DNA from 4 places in the Brevibacillus sp. RS1.1 genome. Region 2 is predicted to be linked to each of the others. Evidence: riboswitches for the same ligand, from Rfam matches in the RefSeq annotation. Region 2 holds a riboswitch; each other region holds the start of a gene.

Region 1 (4,746 bases), 740 kb from region 2:
GCATGATAAACGCCATGCTTTTGCACCTTTTGCTGTAGCTCCGCCCAATCTGCTTGCGTCGGAATGTGCATTCCTTCAAAGAGAAGCTTTGCTTTTTCCGTCCGCGGGCTGTAATCGTTCGTCACGTACTTGTTAAAATAAGTGCCTTTTGCATATTCCGATTGTTCAAAGCCCAAGAAGGTCATGCCTGTTTCCCTTGCAATTTCCATACTTTTTTCCAAGGAGTAGAAGTTCATCATCATGAAGAACGTACGGGCGAAATCTTTCGCTTCTTCACTTTCATAAGCGATTCTGTTCTTTGCCAGATATCCGTTCAGATTCATCGCACCGAGACCTACAGAGTGCAGCTCACGATTTGCCTTTTGAACGCCTGGAGCGTTTTCTACACGCGTCATGTCACTCACGGCTGTAATGGCTTCGATTCCTTCGTGGACAGATTCGCGGATCATTTTGCGTTCCATCACATTGACAATATTGAGCGATGCCAGATTGCAGCTAATATCGCGACGGATGATATCCATCTCGCCGTAATTGGCAATCGTCGAAGTCTCCTGTAGCTGGAAGATTTCCGTGCACAGGTTTGACATTTTTACCGAACCGAGATCTTTCAGCGCATGGTTGTTGTTCGCATTCGTTTTGTTCATGATGTACGGATAGCCCGATTCCATTTGGATCATCGCGATTTTGGTCAACATCTCGCGTGCGCTCATCACGGTCTTTTTCTTGATGCGATCGTTAGCCAAGAGCTCCTCGTACATCTCATCGAGGTCCATATCATCCAGATGCACACCGTATTCTTTGTACACGGAGTACGGAGCAAACACAGTCAATGGCTTGTTTTCCTCGGCCAGCTTGTAGAACACGTTTGGTACGATCAGGCCGATGGACAACGTTTTGATGCGGGCTTTTTCATCCGCATTGATCTTTTTGCAATCGAGAAACTCGTTGATATCCCAGCCGAAGATGTTGTAGTACGCTGCACCTGAGCCTTTGCGTTGCCCCATTTGATCCGCGTAGGAAAACGCATCTTCCAACAGCTTGAGAACGGGCATGACACCTTTTGCCGCGCCCTCGACGCCTTTGATCGGCTCTCCTCGTCCGCGAAGCTTGGACAGGTTCACGGCTACACCGCCGCCAATTTTAGATAACTGCATACAAGTTCCCAAAATAAAGTTGATGGAATTCAGTGAATCATCCATTTCGAGCAAGAAGCAGGAGACCATTTCTCCCCGGCGGCTTTTGCCTGCGTTCAGGAAGGTTGGTGTCGCTGGCTGCAAGCGTTGGTCCATCATGGAGACCGTTAAACGCTTGGCGAGCTCAAAGTCACCTTGTCCAAGGGACAGTGCCACAACGGCCACCCGGTCTGGATACTGCTCCAAGTACATCGATTTATCGTTCGTTTTCAAAGCGTAATCTTTATAAAATTTGGAGATAGCCATATACGAAGCAAATTGAAAATCGGCGTCATAGGCCAAACGGAAAACCTCATCGACCTGCTCAACTGTGTATGTTTCATAGACGTTTTCATAGAAGTCATTCTCGATCAAATAGTCCATGCGTTCTTTGACACTGCCAAAAGTCATCGTGTTGGACTGCACTTCTTCCATGAAGACCGCAACCGCCTCCCGATCCTTTTCCAGTTGATAAAATCCGTCGTTGCCACGCTGCATCAGTTCGTTGTTCAATTCAATATGCCGCAATTGCTGCCACCCCACTCGTAAATTGTTCCACGTCACGGCCGGTACCGGACAGTTCGAATTTAGAAATCACCGGAACGCCATATTGGCTCGCGATCGTATCCGCGCTTTTGGCAAAGCTGGTTCCCCAGTTGCGGTTGCCGCTGGCAGATACCCCGCGCAGATGGACATGATTTCGCTTCAGGAACGTCGCCACCTTCTCCGGCACTTGTCCGAATCCCGTCGTGTATGTGATCAAAATGAATGGCTCGTCCAGCACCATATCTTGATCAATTTCCACATGTGGCAGATTAATTTTGTTGACGAATCGTCGGACGTTTCCTGTTTTTGAATCATAAGCGATTAGCATGTCCCTCATCCTATCCTTGCTATTTTTACTCTGTATGTATGTTATTTAGCCAAAGTAAAAGCGCATCCGACGTTTACATGCCGAATGCGCGTGATGACTTCCATCTAGCAATTCACCAATGCGAATTGAGCGCTCGAACACTTCCCTATCTCCCGTAGGGTAAACAGTGCAAGCGGTTAGGCAGGTCTCCTGGCTTTTGGATCATCGCTCCATTTTCACCTTCCCGATCCTTCATGATCAGTGGCCTTCTTTCGCAAATGGAGCTCTCTCATTACAGTGGCGGGACCGCGTCGGATTCTCACCGACTTCCCTATTAAGTCTACCAAATCTGGCTGGTAAACACCTTACCGCATCAATATGTAGTTGGTAAAACTTACTTTACCTCAATATATCGTAGGAGTCAAGCTCAGTATGGGCTCTTTTCGAAAACTAACTATTCTCCTTTTTCGGCTATTGCCAATCTCTGGTTCTCGTTCATATAATAGATTTTGTGTGTGTTGGTTAGCCTTGGAGAGATTGGAGAGTCGCCCTCATGAAAAGCACCGACTATCAACCTGTCGTCATACCTCGTTCATACCGTAGAATCATGACTTATCAAGAGCGTGACTATCACATTTTCGTAAGTATACCTGCCGATCCCCCTCCGGAATCAGGCTTTCCCATCATATATTTGCTAGATGGCAACTCTGTTTTTGCCACTATGACCGAAGCGATACGGATACAATCACGTGGCCCTGAACGAACTGGCGTGTATCCTGCTATCGTCGTCGGGATTGGCTATCCAACAGACGATCCATACCATCCTGCCCGTTTCTATGATTACACGTATGAAGTTCCCGCCTCAGAGCTTCCTGACAGCCCAAAAGGAGCCGAGTGGCCACAGATGGGGGGAGCCGAGCAGTTCCTCACCTTTTTAGAGGAGGAGCTCAAGCCTAGCATCGAAAACGACTTCCCCATCGATCGGACCCAGCAAGCGATTTTGGGACATTCGCTAGGCGGCTTATTTGTCTTGCATGTGCTTCTGTCAAGACCACACGCGTTCCAGCGATATATTGCCGGTAGTCCCTCTATCCACTGGAATGAGAGCGTGCTGCTTGCGAAGGAGAGTCAATTGCCGAGCCTGCTGACAGATGACCTCGACGTCCATGCACTCCTCACCATCGGGGAGTTGGAAAACGATGGGCGATTCTTGGTCAAAGAAAAATCGCTGGCGATGATCGAACGATTGTCCTCCATGGGTAAGGGCCAAATCAAGGCTTCCTTTAAGGAATTTGCCAACGAAAATCACTCGTCCGTTTTGCCAGTCTTCATTAGTCAAGGACTCAGATTCGCCACGAAAAAAACTGCCCGCTACTAACAACGGGCAGTTTTTGTTTTTCATGATTCGCTTACTGTAGAGATAACACTTTGGTGATTTGGGGCAGCTCTTCGATGGCAGATACAATCGTTGGTGTAATCTCTTCATCAGTCACAGAGATAAGCAGGGCATTCTTCCCTTTTTGCTCGCGGGATACATTCAACTTGGAAACATTAATTTGATACTCGGCCAGTTTTCGTGAGACATCATAAATCACGCCTGGATAATCGATATGGCGAACCAACAATCCGTGGGCCCCTGGAGGTATGCGACAAGCGCAGTAATTGATTTCACTGATGTACACTTCTCTCCAATCTTGCGCAAAGGTGTACTTGTTCGCTCCTACACGCAAAATCGCCAAATGATTCGCATATTCGCCAGAGCTGTGTTGGACAGGAATCTTTGTCCCGAGTCCTTCCACTAGCAATGTTGCGATTTCCTCTTTATTTTCATGAGCAAGAATACTTAATTGTGCACCCGCTAACTCTGGCTCGAGTCTTCGAATCAGTTCAGCCAGTTCACGCAATCCAGCATATTGGGTCATGTGATGCCTTCACTCTCCCAGTCAGGTTTATCCTCGTTATTACGGCAGAATCCACGCTTCCGGCTCTTTCTTGATGGAGGATTCGTTATCAGCACGATACCAAGCCGTCAACGTTTGCCCATCTTTCGTAAAGTAGATACGGTAGATGGTATTGCCTTTTCCGCTATTGGTAAAAGGACTTTCATCCATCGGTACCGCTGTCACTCCACCCGCGTTTACAACCCCGCCGTTCTCCTTGATGACGTTTTGGATCGTCGCCATATGCTCTTTACCCATGGAGGCCATCCCGAAATAAGAGATGATCGCCAAGAGAACTGCTCCCGCCAAAAATGAAACGATAATCACTTTTGATTTTTTCGTAGCATCCACCGAGTGCTTCCCCCGTCTATCTTAGTTCTCTTTATCGACTAAGCGTACCTTGTCAATCGTACCTCCACCCAAGCACACTTCCCCATCGTAGAAGACGACAGCCTGACCAGGTGTCACTGCTTTTTGCGGTTGATCAAATACAACTTCTACGTTGCCATCCTCCAGCAGATGAACGGTTACTCCCTGATCTGGCTGACGATAACGGAATTTGGCTGTACAAGTAAACGTTTCGGATGGTTTCTTATCACTCACCCAGCTCACGTTGGTCGCCAAGAGACTCTTCGAGTACAGACGGATATGATCAGAGCCTTCGCCAACGATCAGGGCATTCCGTTCCAGATCCTTGTCTACAACAAACCAAGGCTGCCCGCTTGTGCCATGACCTCCGCCTATCCCTAGGCCTTGTCGTTGGCCCAATGTATAGTACATC
Region 2 (4,746 bases):
AATCGATTCCGTGCAAAACTGGCGTATCCTGATACGATTTTTGCAAGCTGTGCACATTGATCATTGCATACGTTACCTCTTCCTAAAGCGTTTATTTTGCTTCAATAAATACGCGAAAAACGGTGCACCCAGAAATGCAGTCACGACACCGAGCGGGATTTCCGTTGGACTTAGCAGCATTCTGGCGAGAGTATCAGCCCACAGCACATAGATACCACCGCAGATCGCAGCCATCGGCAGTAAAATTCGATAGTCAGGACCGACAAGCATACGGACGAGGTGCGGTACCACCAGGCCAACGAACCCGATAATTCCCGCGATAGAAACCGCCGCTGCCGTCAGGAGTGTCGAAACGACCAGAACCACCAGCTTCGTTCGATCTACATGGACGCCGAGATGCGCAGCCTGCCGCTCGCCTAACGCAAATAGGTTCAAGGAACGCGCATAGCTTACCAGCACCATTCCGCCTATGACCAAGTACGGAATCAAGACATACGTGAAGGCCCAGCCCCGAAATGACAAGCTGCCCATCAGCCAGAACACGATCTCATTCACCGTCTGATCCGATAGCGACACCATAAAGGAAACGAGTGAGCCGAGAAAAGCCTGCACCACAACACCAGACAAAATCAGGGTCTCCGTTTGCAGCTTTCCTTGCGTGTTCGCGAGTCCCAGTACGATCCATAAACTGAGCAGTCCTGTAAGAAAAGCGACAACAGGCGTGCTCCATGCACCCAAAAAGCTGATTTGTAAGCCAAACAGGATCAAAAAGGCTGCTCCGACAGCAGAACCTGATGCCACGCCCATCGTAAACGGATCGGCGAGCGGATTACGCAAAACTCCCTGAAAGCCCGCTCCCGCAAGTGACAAGCAAGCACCAATCAAAACAGCCAATACAACGCGTGGAAAACGAACCTTCATGACAATTTGCTCAGATGACTCCGGCCACGTTACGGTGATCCACTCAGACAAGCCCGAGATTTGGTGGAGCAGGATGAGCCATACTTGCGAAATGGGAAGGTGTGCCGCCCCCATCGAGATACTGATGACTATTGAAGCCAGAAGGACGAGACAGCTGGCTCCTCCCCATATGAACAATCGTTTCTTCATTTTATTTCACCAAGTCAGGGTAAATCGCCTTCGCTACTTCAATCAAGCCTTGTGTAATACGCGGACCAGGACGGGACAAAATATTTTGGTCCATGCCAAAGATTTGTTTTTCACGAATCGCCTTCATTTTATCCCAGCCATTACGCTTGGCAATCATATCCTCCAGCTTGACGCCAGTCTTTTCATCGGTAATTCCGCTCGCATACAAAATGACGTCTGGATCGTTTTGCAAAATCTTTTCTTCACTGATCGGATTCCAGCCCTGTGTATCAGAAGCAATGTTCGTCGCTCCAGCCAGTGTGATGAGCTCGTCCATGAATTCACCTTTTCCGACTGTCCAGCCTGGGGAAAACTCAAGGTATACCTTTTTCTTCTCTTCTGGTTTTACATTTTTCACTGCTTCTTGAACGTACGCGATATCTTTCTTCATTTGCGCGACAACTTTTTCGGCTTGTTCTTGTTTGTTAGTGATAACTCCCATCGCCAACACATTGTTTAGGATGTCATCCATCTTTGTCGGATGGGTAATGTAGACGGGCATCCCGAGAGATTTGAGCTTGTCAGCCACTGGCTTCTCCATCGAAATCCCACCGACGACCATATCTGGCGTTTGAGCGAGAATCGCTTCTTCATTCGGTTTGACGACGCCGCCAATTTTCGGTTTTGTCTTCGCCGCTTCTGGATAATCATCATAGTCTGAGACAGCTACGATCCGATCTTCCAAGCCTAATGCGAACAAAATCTCTGTCTCGGCAGGTGATGTGGAGACGATTCGCTCAGGAGCTTTTGCAAAGGTTACTTCTTTTCCTGTCGCATCCTTGACTGTCAACGGATACGTTGTTTGTTTTGCAGACTGCTCGGCTGTATTCTCTTGCGGTGCACTTGTTTGTCCACCAGGTGCTGGCTGGCTGTTATCGTTACCCGCACAACCTGCGAGGCTCGCCGCAACTAGTAGTGGGATCATGAATCGCAATGAACGTTTCATATGTAGAACTTCCTTTCTGCGTGTCTGATTGACTGTACCTTCCAATAAAAAAAGCGACCCTTGCTTCCATTCGGAAATCAAAGGGTCGGCACCTCAGGGCAAACAGACAGGATGGTCTGCTTCCTGAAATAGGCCGATCCTTTCCGCGAAGGCAACAGGCACAAAAACAAACAGGCAGGTCTCCTGGCTTACGGCTGAGGAACGAGCCGATTTACAGTGGCGGGACCGCGTCGGATTTTCACCGACTTCCCTTTTCACCCGATCTTTTTGAGAAAAGACGAGGCACCTATTTGCTGTTACGTTTGAAATTGTCACAGTCCATGACTCATCCTACATCATAGCATTCCTTGGATGAAAAAAGAATGACAAACACGTAAGCCAATACTTTCTTGCCTGCTAAAAATGAAAACGCCTGAACAAAAAGTTCAGGCAAATAGAATGCTTTTGGCAAAGCTTTTACCCTCGTTTGTGCAAATAATCCAGAATGCCCATGGCACACACCTGTAAATCCAGCTTGAGTACTTCGAAAACTTCGTGGTCATCATTGATGCCTTGTGACTGTAGATGCTCCGAGACTCGTTCCAATAACTTACGAGACAGATCAGCATATGTTTGTCCAGCAGCAAGTGTTGATTCTCCTTCCGCCACAAACACGGGGAGCCACTCACGTATTTGGCGGTACACATCGTCTACCTGTTCAGACATCCCAAAATGACCAAAGTAAATGCGATTCAGCTTGCGCGCTTCAAATCGACGTAGAGACGCTAACATGGCATCCGGGTCAAACTGATTCGGAGAAGTAGATGGCAGCACGAGGTGTATACCATCCTTTTTAAGCTGCGGATAAAGGACACCTGCCGTGTCACCTGTGAACATGCCGCGGCTAACGGGATCGTAGATGCTGAAGTGATGATTTGCATGCCCTGGCGAATCCAGAAACTCCAACATGCAATTCGCCCCGATCTTTAATGTATCCCCGTCTCCACGAATCAAAATCCGCTCTTCGGGAACAGCTTCAATCGGATCAAACAATCGATCAAAATCATCATGGTACACCGCTCTCGCCCCTGCGATCAGTCGGCTTGGATCAACGAGGTGACGTGCACCTTTTGGATGGACGACGATCTTTGCGTTTGGACAATCCTGTAGAAAAAGTCCCACTCCTCCCGCATGATCCAAATGAATATGCGTCACAATAATGTATTTTACTTGTTCCGGGGTAAAACCGAGCTTGGCGAGGCCGGTCTTGATGTATGGGACGGAGGGGCTTGGCCCTGTTTCAACCAAAGTCAGTTCTTCTTCAGCGATGACATAAGTCCCCGTGCGTTCCGCCCAGCCCATATCGAAACCGTCTATTAAATGGATGCGCTCCCCTAAGTAAATTGGCTGTGATGATTGCATGTAAATGCTCCTCCTTTTCAAAGGTGATTTTGTTGCAAGAATATTTATACTTTATCATCAATTTGGGACGTACTGGGAATATCAACACAAATTCTTCATATTTTCATCGTAATATGAGGGTAGTAAAAACAATTCCTTTACCTGGAGGGGTGCAAAATGGGTCAGCTTTTCTCTGAGTTACGACCTGAGCATGAGAAGTTTATCAAGAAGCAGCGAATGTTCTTCGTTGCCTCTGCTCCTATGGACACAGATGGTCACGTGAATCTTTCACCGAAAGGGTACGATTCCTTTCGCATCATATCGCCTACCGAGGTGGCCTATTTAGACCTGACTGGAAGCGGAAACGAAACCAGTGCTCATCTACAGGAAAATGGCCGGATTACTCTCATGTTTTGTGCATTTGAAGGCCCTCCTCTCATCATGCGCTTATTCGGCAAAGGAACGGTTATTCTCCCAGATTCGCCTCGGTGGGATGAGCTCGTAAAAGACTTCCCGCTTCTGCCCGGTGCTCGTCAAATCATTACCGTAAACGTACAGGAAGTAAAGACTTCTTGCGGCTGGGCTATCCCCTTCTATTCCTACTCAAAAGAACGCGACACCCTTCAGAAATGGACTTTGGCTAAAGACGAACAGGAACTGCTTGCTTATCAAAAGGAAAACAACGTAGTAAGCATGGATGGCTTGCCAACACCCTTGGGACAAAAGCTTTTTCCTGCAGTAGGTGGGGATAACGAAGCGTAAAACGCAAAGAAGCTGCCTTGCTCGCAGCTTCTTTGTTTGAAAACTCTTTACTTGCTGGTATAAATGACCACTGCATCGCGGAGAAACTCGGCTACACCTGGCTGTTCCTTGTCATAGTAAGCAGTAAAGCGCGGGTCATCGACGTACATCTGGGCAACACCTGCGTGCGCTTCTTTGCTGTAACTGTCCCAGTAAAAGCTGAGCCATTGACGGTGAAGATCTGCTGCTTTTTGCGCCAATTCATGAGCAGGATCACCTGTCGAAAAAGCCTGCGCCAATGTATCGTGCAGCTCTGCGTTCAATTTCTCCAGCGCGGCATACTGTTCTTCTGTCATGCCTTTGACCATCTGATTCGATTTTTCGATTTGGTCATTTCCGTATTTCGCTCGAATTTCTGCCCCGTACTTCTCTTCATTCTCATCAATCATCTTTTGCTTGAAGCCTTCAAATTTTTGTTGGTCACTCATCGTTTTGGTCCCCTCTCTTTGTGCTAATGTCAAATCGACATT
Region 3 (4,746 bases), 750 kb from region 2:
AATTACCAGAGCACCCCTTTTAAAGAAGTTAGCCATAGACGAAAAGGTAAATCGTACGGAAGCGAGAATGAATCCAGTGGCAGAAAACGACCTTCTAAATAGTCATAAAAAAAATGCCTCCGGTGACTTGTTGCAACCAAGCTCACCAGAGGCATCTATTCGTTATAGGGGGGATAGTGTCCCTCCTTACATCTCTACCTTCCGCTTCCTTCTCAATACATGGCGTTCCTTCGCTTTTTCATACTGTATGCGCTCTTCCTCAGTATCAGGAATAACACCAGGTACGATCGTCGGCTTTCCTTGATCGTCGAGGGCAATCATCGTCAGATACGCGCGTGCTGTCATGCGCTTTTCCCCAGTCAACAAGTTCTCCGCTTCCACTCTCACGAATACTTCCATCGATGTCTTATGGGTCCAGGTCACATATGCCTCCAGGTTGATCGCTTCCCCTGTCTTGATTGGCGCAAGAAAATCGAAGGAATCGCTCGACGCGGTGACAACAGGCTTACGGCAATGTCGCATAGCTGCGATGCAGGCGATTTTATCTACATAGGCCATGACTTTTCCACCGAAAATGGTATGGTGGTGATTGGTATCCGGCGGAAAGACGAGATCAGTCAAAAAGGTTCTCGATTGTTGGATCGGTCGTGCTTCTGTCATCATTTGTGTGGCTCCTCTCATCGCGTTCACCTTCCCGACTGAGCTGTCAAACGATTCCGAATCGCCTTCGTTGCCGCAACCATGTTTCGTAATGACTGAACGGTTTCTTCTCTTCCTCTCGTCTTCAGCCCGCAATCCGGGTTTATCCAAAATTGGTCCGGTGGCAGTACTTGTACGCCTCGTGCTACCATATCTTCCATTTCTGAAACAGCTGGAACTCGGGGGCTATGGATATCATATACGCCGAGCCCGATGCCTTTATCATACGTACCTGTTTCGAACACAGACACGAGTTCTCCGTGGCTACGTGAGGTTTCAATCGAGATCACATCTGCATCGAGTTCGCTGATGACGTCCATGAAATCATGGAATTCGCAATAGCACATATGTGTATGAATCTGGGTGCTCGGCGCAACAGTGGAAGTCGCTAGACGAAACGCTCTGACAGCCCACTCGAGATAAGCTGCTTGCTCTTCTTTTTTGAGCGGAAGTCCTTCGCGCAACGCTGGTTCATCGACTTGAATCATGAGAATCCCCGCTTCTTCCAAGGCTTCTACCTCTTTTCGCAATGCCAACGCGATTTGTTCGCACACTTCTTGTCTGGAGACATCGTCTCGAGCAAACGACCAATTCAGAATAGTTGCTGGGCCCGTTAACATACCCTTCATTGGTTTGGCGGTCAATGATTTTGCATACACACTTTCTTTGACCGTCATTGGTGCCACAAACTCCACATCTCCGTAAATAACAGGTGGCTTCACGCAACGCGAGCCATATGACTGCACCCAGCCGTTTTTCGTGAACAAAAAGCCATCGAGCTTTTCGCCAAAATACTCAACCATATCTGTTCGTTCGAACTCACCATGGACGAGGACATCCAGACCGAGCTCTTCTTGTATTTTGACCCATTCCTTGATTTGCGCCTGAATGAAAGCGTCGTATTGCTCCACTGTCCAGTTCCCTTTTTTAAACTGCTGTCGAGCTTGACGAACCTCCGCCGTCTGCGGGAAACTACCGATTGTGGTCGTTGGTAACAGTGGCAACTTCCACGTATTTTGTTGAATCTCTCGACGTTCGAGATAAGGAACACTTCTTTCAAGTTTGACAGCAGCGATTTGACGTAAAGCATTCTTCACATCTTGACGATTCCTTGCTGGAGATAAAGCGAGCTTCAGCAAGTCCGCTTCATTTTGAGCGATCTCTTTTGAAATGACGTACTTACCATATCGGAATCCTTGGACTAAAAGCTGTACTTCCCCTAGTTTTTCGTCGGAAAACGCCAATGCAGACACGACTTCCTCTGGCAATTCGCTCTCTGCTTCAACTGTTACAGGAACGTGCAACAAACTGCTAGACGGTTGCAGCCACAGCTTTTCGAGTGGAACGATCTCGGAAATTTCATTGACCAGCTCCCATTTCTCCTCAATGGACGCACGCCATATGTTACGACCGTCGATGATTCCCGCTGCGAGAATCTTGTCTGCTGGAAACCCGTGTGTTTTCAGATGAGTCAAATTGCGCTTCGCTCCGTGTACAAAATCAAGACCGATTCCTTTTACCGGTAAGGAAACTAGCTCCTTGTACCAATCCACCGCTTCAAAATAGGTTTGCAACATGCATTGTAGATGCGGTAGTGCTTGACCGATTTGCGTATAGATACGCTTGATGATGGCGCGTTCTTGCTCAGAGACATCCAGTACAAATGCAGGCTCATCGATTTGCACCCATTCCACGCCGTGCAGCTCTAACTCCCGGAGAACGTCTATGTAGAGCGGAACGAGTTGATCCACGATGATCTCAAATTCGTTTTTCTCATATCCTTTAGACAATTTGACAAACGTATACGGGCCTACAATAACAGGCTTTCCGATGATGCCATACTTTTCTTTGGCCTCTAAATAGGCCTGGAGAGGCTTGTTCTCGGTTATGGCTGGTTGTCTTTCACCGAACTCCGGGACGATGTAATGGTAGTTCGTGTTAAACCATTTCGTCATTTCGCTGGCGACAGCTTCCTTCGAACCGCGAGCCATGGCGAAGTAAGTGGCTAATGAAACCGGGCCTCCCTCGTATTCATAGCGCTTGGGGACCATTCCAAACATCACAGCCATATCCAGCATGTGATCGTAGTACGTAAAGTCACCCACAGGGATCAGCTCGACCCCTTTTTCCTGCTGACGTAACAGGTTTTGGTGACGGATTTGCTCCATTTGCTGTACCAGGCTTGCCTCATCGATGCTGCCTGCCCAAAATGCTTCCAATGCCTTTTTCCACTCGCGGTTCTTCCCGATCCGTGGATATCCCAAATTGCTGCTTTTCATGAGCTTCCTCTCCATTCTTCATTCGATCTTGACTTGAATCCGCCCAATAAAAAAGGCATCTCCAACGATCAAAAAGAACGTTAGAAATGCCAAATAAGCACTGAGATCACAGCATCCTAACACCTCCCTATCTCCCGTAGGTTAAGCAGTGTCGTCGAAACAGGCAGGTCTCCTGACTTTGGGATCATCATCTGCACATACCTTCCCAATCCGTTTGGATCAGTGGCTAATAAATGTGCCGACTCCCCTCATACAGTGGCGGGACCGTGTCGGATTCTCACCGACTTCCCTTTTCATCCTTGGTTGATTTTGATAACCAAAGAACCTGTTCCCACTCCTATGAAATTATCATGGTTCTATGAAGTGCCCCAGAAAACGAGCAGGGCAGCATACTGTTCATACAGTAACACAGAATCCAATTTTTGTCATACTAAAATCTAAAATCATCGTCCGTCAACGGCTCTACGTTTAGTGTACGGACATAACCATTTCCTTTTTTCGAGAAGAAGTCATGCTGCTTCGTCTGCGTACGAATGCCGTTCAGCACAATCGGGTTCACTTCTTCCTCCGGGAATAGCGGGTCCAGCCCCAGATTCATCAAAGCTTTGTTCGCGTTGTAGCGCACGTAGGCATGAACCTCGTCAGCCAATCCGATTTCGGTATACAACGAAGTCGTATAGGCCTCTTCATTTTCTTGCAGCTCGTGCAAAAGGGCATACAGCTCCTCTTTTGCTGCGGTCTGCTCGACCACACTCAGGCCTTGATAGACTTCTTGCGCGAGAACACCGACATAGAGTCCGTGGATGCTCTCGTCACGAACAATCAGGTCGATAATTTCCCCGCTGCTTGTCATCTTTCCTTGCCCCGCCAAATAGAGCGGATAGAAGAAGCCGCTGTAAAACAGATAGCTTTCCAGGAAGACGGACGCTACCATCGCCATGTACAAGTCTTTCGGTTTCTCAATTTCTTGATAGCGTTTGGAGATGAGGGCCGCTTTCTTTTGCAGATGTGGATTGTTTTCTACCCACGAAAAAATACCGTCAATCTCCTCTGTTGATGCCAGCGTTGTAAAAATACTGCTGTACGATTTGGCATGGATTTGCTCCATCATGCCCATGAAGGCGAGAACCGCTTTTCTTTGCAGTCCATCGACATGCTCCATGATCTTCGGCATCCCTACTCCACCCTGAACCGTATCCAGCAAGGTGAGGCCGCCCAATACTTTTTTATACGTATCCCGTTCAGTCGCACTGAGCTCCATCCAGGCCATCTTGTCATCTGACAACGGAATCTCATCATCCGTCCAGAACTGCATGATGTTTTGATTCCAAAACGTCATCGTAAAATCGTCGTCCGGCCTGTTCCAATTGACTGCTTTCATATGGCGTTCCTCTTCTCTTTTTGCTTGATGCTTTTCCTTATATGAATCGACTTCACTAAACTGCGCAGCTAATGCACTCTTCTACAGTCAAATGCTTCGTACGCGTATAGTAGAGCGACTTCAGACCTTTTTTCGCTGCGTAAATATAATAGCGAGCCAGTTCTCTGGTTGAAATGTTGCTGTTCACGTGCAGCACAGTCGAAATTCCTTGGTCGATGTGCTCTTGAATTTCGGCAATCAGATCAATCACTTTGAATTGATCGATTACATACGCCGATTTGTAGTAAAAATAGTTTTCCTGCGACAAGTACGGCATCGGGTAATACGTCGTAGAGTTGGCATACGTTCTCGTTTCGATATGCTCAACAATTGGCATCACACTAGAAG
Region 4 (4,746 bases), on a different contig from region 2:
AAATATGTATCACGTATAAAGGTTACATACTCCCGAAAAAGTATGGTATTCTACTATGAGGTAAAAAGGTAGAAACGGAGTAAGGAGTGCAGCCGATGTATCAGCTCATAAGAAAATATCTGTTCCAGCAAGATGCGGAAGAGATTCATGAAAAGACAATTGGTGCCTTAAGGCTGGTGGAGGATTCTGCTCCAGGCAAAAGCATCCTGAAGATGATCTATCAGGTAAAAGACCAGCGATTGGAGAACAAGCTGTGGGGAATGACGTTTCCGAATCCAGTCGGACTTGCAGCCGGTTTTGATAAAAATGCAGAAGTTTATCATGCGTTGGGTGCTCTTGGTTTTGGGTTTGTGGAAATCGGGACATTGACGCCGCAGGGGCAGCCAGGCAATCCAAAGCCCCGATTGTTCCGATTGCCGGAACATCAAGCTGTCATTAACCGAATGGGCTTCAACAATCACGGTGCTTATCTGGCTTCCCAGCATTTGGTCGACTACGCATACTCAGATGTTCCGATTGGGATTAACATTGGGAAAAACAAAGTAACGCCGAATGAAGAAGCGGCCGTCGATTATAGCAAATGTATGGACATGCTCTATGCATACGGTCACTATTTCGTCATTAACATCAGCTCTCCAAATACCCCGAATCTTCGTGACTTGCAGGAAACGGAGAGCTTGCGTCATTTGGTGCGTGCAGTAAGAGAAAAGGCAACCGAAATGGAAGGGCGTTCCATCAAGAAAAAGCCGATCTTGCTAAAAGTAGCGCCAGACATGTCAGATGAGCACATGCGCGATGTTGTTCACGCTGCTGTAGAAGAAGGCATTTCCGGAATTATCGCTACCAATACGACACTGTCACGTGAGGCCGTTTCCGGACATCGATTTGCCGAGGAAGCGGGCGGATTGAGCGGAAGACCTCTTACAGAGCGTTCCACTGCTTGGGTGAAGGAGATTTATCAAGAAGTAGGAGACAAGGTACCAATCATCGGTGTCGGCGGTATTTATAACGGCGAAGATGCCTACGCGAAAATCCGGGCAGGAGCCAGTCTTGTTCAGGTGTATACGGGGATGATTTATCAGGGCCCAGGTATCGCCAAACAAATCAACAAAAAACTGCTCAAGCTCATGCAACGCGATGGTTTTAAACATATTAGTGAAGTAATTGGCGTAGACGCAAAAGAATAGAAAGAACAAGTACGCATAGGTCTATGGCTCCTTTGTAGCGGGTCATCGACTTATGCGTTTTTGCTTATATTCTTCCGATTTATGTAGTGATCCGGTATAATGATGTGGGACAAACATGAATTGTCAGTCAATTGCATATAGTCGGCGTTAGGTGCCTTTATGTGACACATAAAGGGTAACAGGGAATCGGGTGAAAGTCCCGAGCGGTCCCGCCACTGTAACCAGGGAGCTCTCTTTGAGAAGGAAACCACTCATCTTCGTATGGGGAAGGACAAGGAGCGCATGGATCTGGAAGCCAGGAGACCTACCTAGTAGCCACACCCACAGAACCTTCGCGGAAAGGAGCGGTGAATACGAGGCAATGAGGCTGTCTAGTCAGTCTGTTGTTTTGTGTGCACATCTCGTCCACTGATGGATGGGATTTTTTTGTTTGGAGGAAAGAATGAAAGTCAGTGAAGGAGGATAAACATGAATCGATCTCGTCTCGTATCTACTTGTTTGATGATCGCGGGCTTTGTCTTGTATTTTTTGCTCAATGAACCTGAGACAGGACATGCAATGCACATCATGGAAGGGTATTTGCCATTATCCTGGGCCTTATTTTGGTGGGCTGTGTTCTTGCCATTCTTTATTCTTGGGATTCGCTCGATTAACAAGATTGTAAAAGAACATCCCGAGATGAAGCTCCTTATTGGCGTTGCAGGAGCATTTGCATTTGTTTTATCTGCATTGAAAATCCCTTCGGTTACAGGCAGCAGCTCTCACCCGACTGGAACGGGCCTTGGCGCCATTATGTTTGGGCCTTTTGCGATGTCTGTGTTAGGGAGTATGGTGCTCTTGTTTCAAGCCTTGCTTTTGGCGCATGGAGGTTTGACTACGCTAGGGGCAAATGCTGTATCTATGGCAGTAGTAGGACCCATGGTGGCATACGGAATCTATCGGTTGATCATGAAAGTGGCCGGAAGTCAGCGTCTGGCGGTTTTTGCGGCGGCGGCTTTGGCTGATCTCGCTACCTATGTGGTGACTTCGCTTCAACTGGCACTCGCATTTCCAGCTGAATCTGGCGGAGTGTTGGCTTCGTTTGCCAAATTCGCAGGAATTTTTGCGTTCACGCAAGTACCGCTCGCTATCAGTGAAGGTCTGTTGACCGTTCTTGTTTGGAACTGGTTGTTATCTTATAACGCAAAAGAGCTTACACAGCTTCGTTTGCTCAAACGGGAGGAATCGCTGTGAAAAAAGGATGGAACTGGCTTTTACTCTTGGGGGTAATCGTACTGGCTACTGTCCCGCTGTTACTGGTGCAGGACTCGGAATTTGGCGGCGCAGACGGCGTGGCGGAGGAAGCGATCAAGGAAATCGCTCCGAACTACGAACCATGGTTTCAACCGCTAATAGAACCGCCAGGGGGAGAGACGGAGAGTCTATTGTTTGCGGTGCAGGCGGCGTTGGGAGCGGGAGTGGTTGGCTACGCCGTGGGCTTGTACAAAGGTCGGTTGGATAAACGCAAAAAATGAACGGGTTGCAGCTTGATTCTCTCTCTTATCAAAACAGGCTAAAACATCTGCCGCCAGCTCATAAGCTATTGCTGGCGAGTGCAATGCTACTGCTCGTCCTGGTGGGACATGTATGGATGCAGATGGCGGTCGTGGTTTGGATGACGGTATGGGTAGTGGTGTATGCCCGTATTCCTGTCCGAATCTACTGTGCCTTTATGATCGTGTCACTCTCGTTTTTCGCGGCGGGGCTCCCTGCTCTATTGATTGAAGGAGTGAGAGCAGGAGGAGTACAGGTACAGGTCGCGGCAGCATGGGAATTCGGTACGTATGTGCTCTATGTGCCGATGTCCTCCTTCAGTAAAGTTTGGATTTTATTTTGGCGGACCATGGCGAGCTTATCTTGCTTTGCTTTCCTTTTGTTTACCGTGCCGTTTGCCGAAATCTTGCAGGTGCTTCGCCGGCTTCATATGCCTGTTCTTGTGACTGATTTATTAATGATCATGTATCGGTTTATTTTTGTGTTGGTAACGATTTCTCACCAGCTCTGGATTGCCCAACGTTCGCGCGGAGGTCATCGCGGCTTCCGGGCGACACTTCGGGATGCAGGGGTTCTCGTTGCGCAATTGTTTGTCAGAGCGATGCGCAAATACGAAGCCCTGCACAAAGGAATGGCGGCAAGAGGTTTCGGGGAGAGCATGCAGGTGCTCTCGTTTCATTCCCATGCCCGCTCGCGCCGCTATGAGTGGGAATCAATCGCAGGCTGTATGCTGCTGGTGCTGCTTGAGTGGTGGACAGGAGGTTGGCGGTTATGACATCACGGTTGTTGGAGTTCATCGATTTGCAGTACACGTATCCAGGAGGGCGGGGACCAGTCCTGTCAGGGCTGTCCTTATGGATTCCAGAGGGGAAAAAATGTGTTCTTTTGGGGCGGAATGGCTGTGGGAAGTCGACCCTGTTCTTGCATGGAAACGGGATCATCGAGCCTCAGAAGGGACAGGTGCTGTGGAAGGGGAAACCCATTGTCTACAAACGAGCCGCATTGCAAGAGATGACGCAAAAGGTAGGCTTGGTCTTTCAAGATCCCGAGCATCAGTTGATCGCAAGCACAGTCGCGGAAGATATATCCTACGGTTTATGCAATCAGAAGCTGCCTGTGGACGTAATCCGGGCAAAGGTAGAAAAGGTGCTGGATGCATTCGGGTTAAGAGAGCTGGCAGAAGCTCCAATTCATCATTTGAGCCTGGGACAAAAACGGAGACTGGCACTCGCGGGGGTCATGGTCATGGAGCCCGAGCTTTTGCTGTTGGACGAGCCAACTGCGTATCTGGATCGCTACCAGACCAAAAATTTGCTGCGGGAGCTCGATGCTATTCACCGGCAAGGAACGACTGTTTTGATGGCAACACACGATATGGATATTGCGTTTGAATGGGCCGAGTGGATTTGCATCATGGATGAAGGCAGGCTTGTGTTCGCGGGAGATCCGCAGGAGGCATTGGAAAACAGAGACATGCTGGAAAGCCTTCATCTGGGTATGCCGTTGCTCGTGGATGTGTGGGAGGCACTGCCTGAGCAGTGGAAGCGAGAGTTGGGCGGAAGTATTCCACGTTCGGTCGACGAGCTGCGAAAAATGCTAAGTGTTCAGCGGGTATGGTGAATGGAGTGGGCGCTTTCGGGTAAGCTAACCCCAAAAAGCCATGGAGGTACGCAGTATGGAACATGACTCTGTCTCGAGTTCATCTGTCCCGAATCATCAGGAAAAAGGAATCCCTCGCCAAGTGAAGGATGAACTGATGTATCAAGTGTTGGAGAAAGACATGACTACCGCTGAACAGGAAAAGAAGATAAAGGATGATTACCTAAAAGGAAAGGCGTAAATTTGCGCCAAGAAGCCCTTCTCGCCACATAAAGGCGTGAAGGGCTTTTTTACATGGAATGATCCCCGTACCCACCCTCGTCTGTCAGACAAAATCAACACACGGTAGTTACAATACCAAGTACGCATTACTCATGTCACATTACTGGGCTTCTTATGTGAGAGAGGGATTTGAACCCTCAGGGTT

What was found. Region 2 has a riboswitch for cobalamin ahead of HP570_RS04460 (ABC transporter substrate-binding protein). Riboswitches for the same ligand answer to the same signal wherever they lie in the genome.
Region 1: another riboswitch for cobalamin. It lies ahead of nrdI (class Ib ribonucleoside-diphosphate reductase assembly flavoprotein NrdI); the one in region 2 lies ahead of HP570_RS04460 (ABC transporter substrate-binding protein).
Region 3: another riboswitch for cobalamin. It lies ahead of metE (5-methyltetrahydropteroyltriglutamate--homocysteine S-methyltransferase); the one in region 2 lies ahead of HP570_RS04460 (ABC transporter substrate-binding protein).
Region 4: another riboswitch for cobalamin. It lies ahead of HP570_RS18870 (energy-coupling factor ABC transporter permease); the one in region 2 lies ahead of HP570_RS04460 (ABC transporter substrate-binding protein).

Annotation. Positions count from the first base shown of each region.
Region 1 covers NZ_JABSVA010000001.1:209,669-214,414, forward strand. Annotated here, with positions in the region: gene nrdE (class 1b ribonucleoside-diphosphate reductase subunit alpha) at 1-1,700, opposite strand, end outside; gene nrdI (class Ib ribonucleoside-diphosphate reductase assembly flavoprotein NrdI) at 1,687-2,046, opposite strand; cobalamin riboswitch at 2,209-2,408, opposite strand; gene HP570_RS00850 (alpha/beta hydrolase) at 2,579-3,403, shown strand; gene HP570_RS00855 (ACT domain-containing protein) at 3,435-3,947, opposite strand; gene HP570_RS00860 (hypothetical protein) at 3,987-4,316, opposite strand; gene mnmA (tRNA 2-thiouridine(34) synthase MnmA) at 4,338-4,746, opposite strand, start outside.
Region 2 covers NZ_JABSVA010000001.1:951,569-956,314, forward strand. Annotated here, with positions in the region: gene HP570_RS04450 (ABC transporter ATP-binding protein) at 1-64, opposite strand, end outside; gene HP570_RS04455 (FecCD family ABC transporter permease) at 73-1,110, opposite strand; gene HP570_RS04460 (ABC transporter substrate-binding protein) at 1,112-2,095, opposite strand; cobalamin riboswitch at 2,252-2,400, opposite strand; gene HP570_RS04465 (MBL fold metallo-hydrolase) at 2,552-3,496, opposite strand; gene HP570_RS04470 (pyridoxamine 5'-phosphate oxidase family protein) at 3,653-4,237, shown strand; gene HP570_RS04475 (MerR family transcriptional regulator) at 4,285-4,746, opposite strand, start outside.
Region 3 covers NZ_JABSVA010000001.1:204,870-209,615, forward strand. Annotated here, with positions in the region: gene HP570_RS00825 (acyl-CoA thioesterase) at 187-663, opposite strand; gene metE (5-methyltetrahydropteroyltriglutamate--homocysteine S-methyltransferase) at 687-2,978, opposite strand; cobalamin riboswitch at 3,124-3,322, opposite strand; gene nrdF (class 1b ribonucleoside-diphosphate reductase subunit beta) at 3,409-4,359, opposite strand; gene nrdE (class 1b ribonucleoside-diphosphate reductase subunit alpha) at 4,415-4,746, opposite strand, start outside.
Region 4 covers NZ_JABSVA010000005.1:340,561-345,306, reverse strand. Annotated here, with positions in the region: gene HP570_RS18875 (quinone-dependent dihydroorotate dehydrogenase) at 96-1,187, shown strand; cobalamin riboswitch at 1,320-1,513, shown strand; gene HP570_RS18870 (energy-coupling factor ABC transporter permease) at 1,656-2,420, shown strand; gene HP570_RS18865 (energy-coupling factor ABC transporter substrate-binding protein) at 2,417-2,701, shown strand; gene cbiQ (cobalt ECF transporter T component CbiQ) at 2,698-3,495, shown strand; gene HP570_RS18855 (energy-coupling factor ABC transporter ATP-binding protein) at 3,492-4,340, shown strand; gene HP570_RS18850 (hypothetical protein) at 4,396-4,560, shown strand.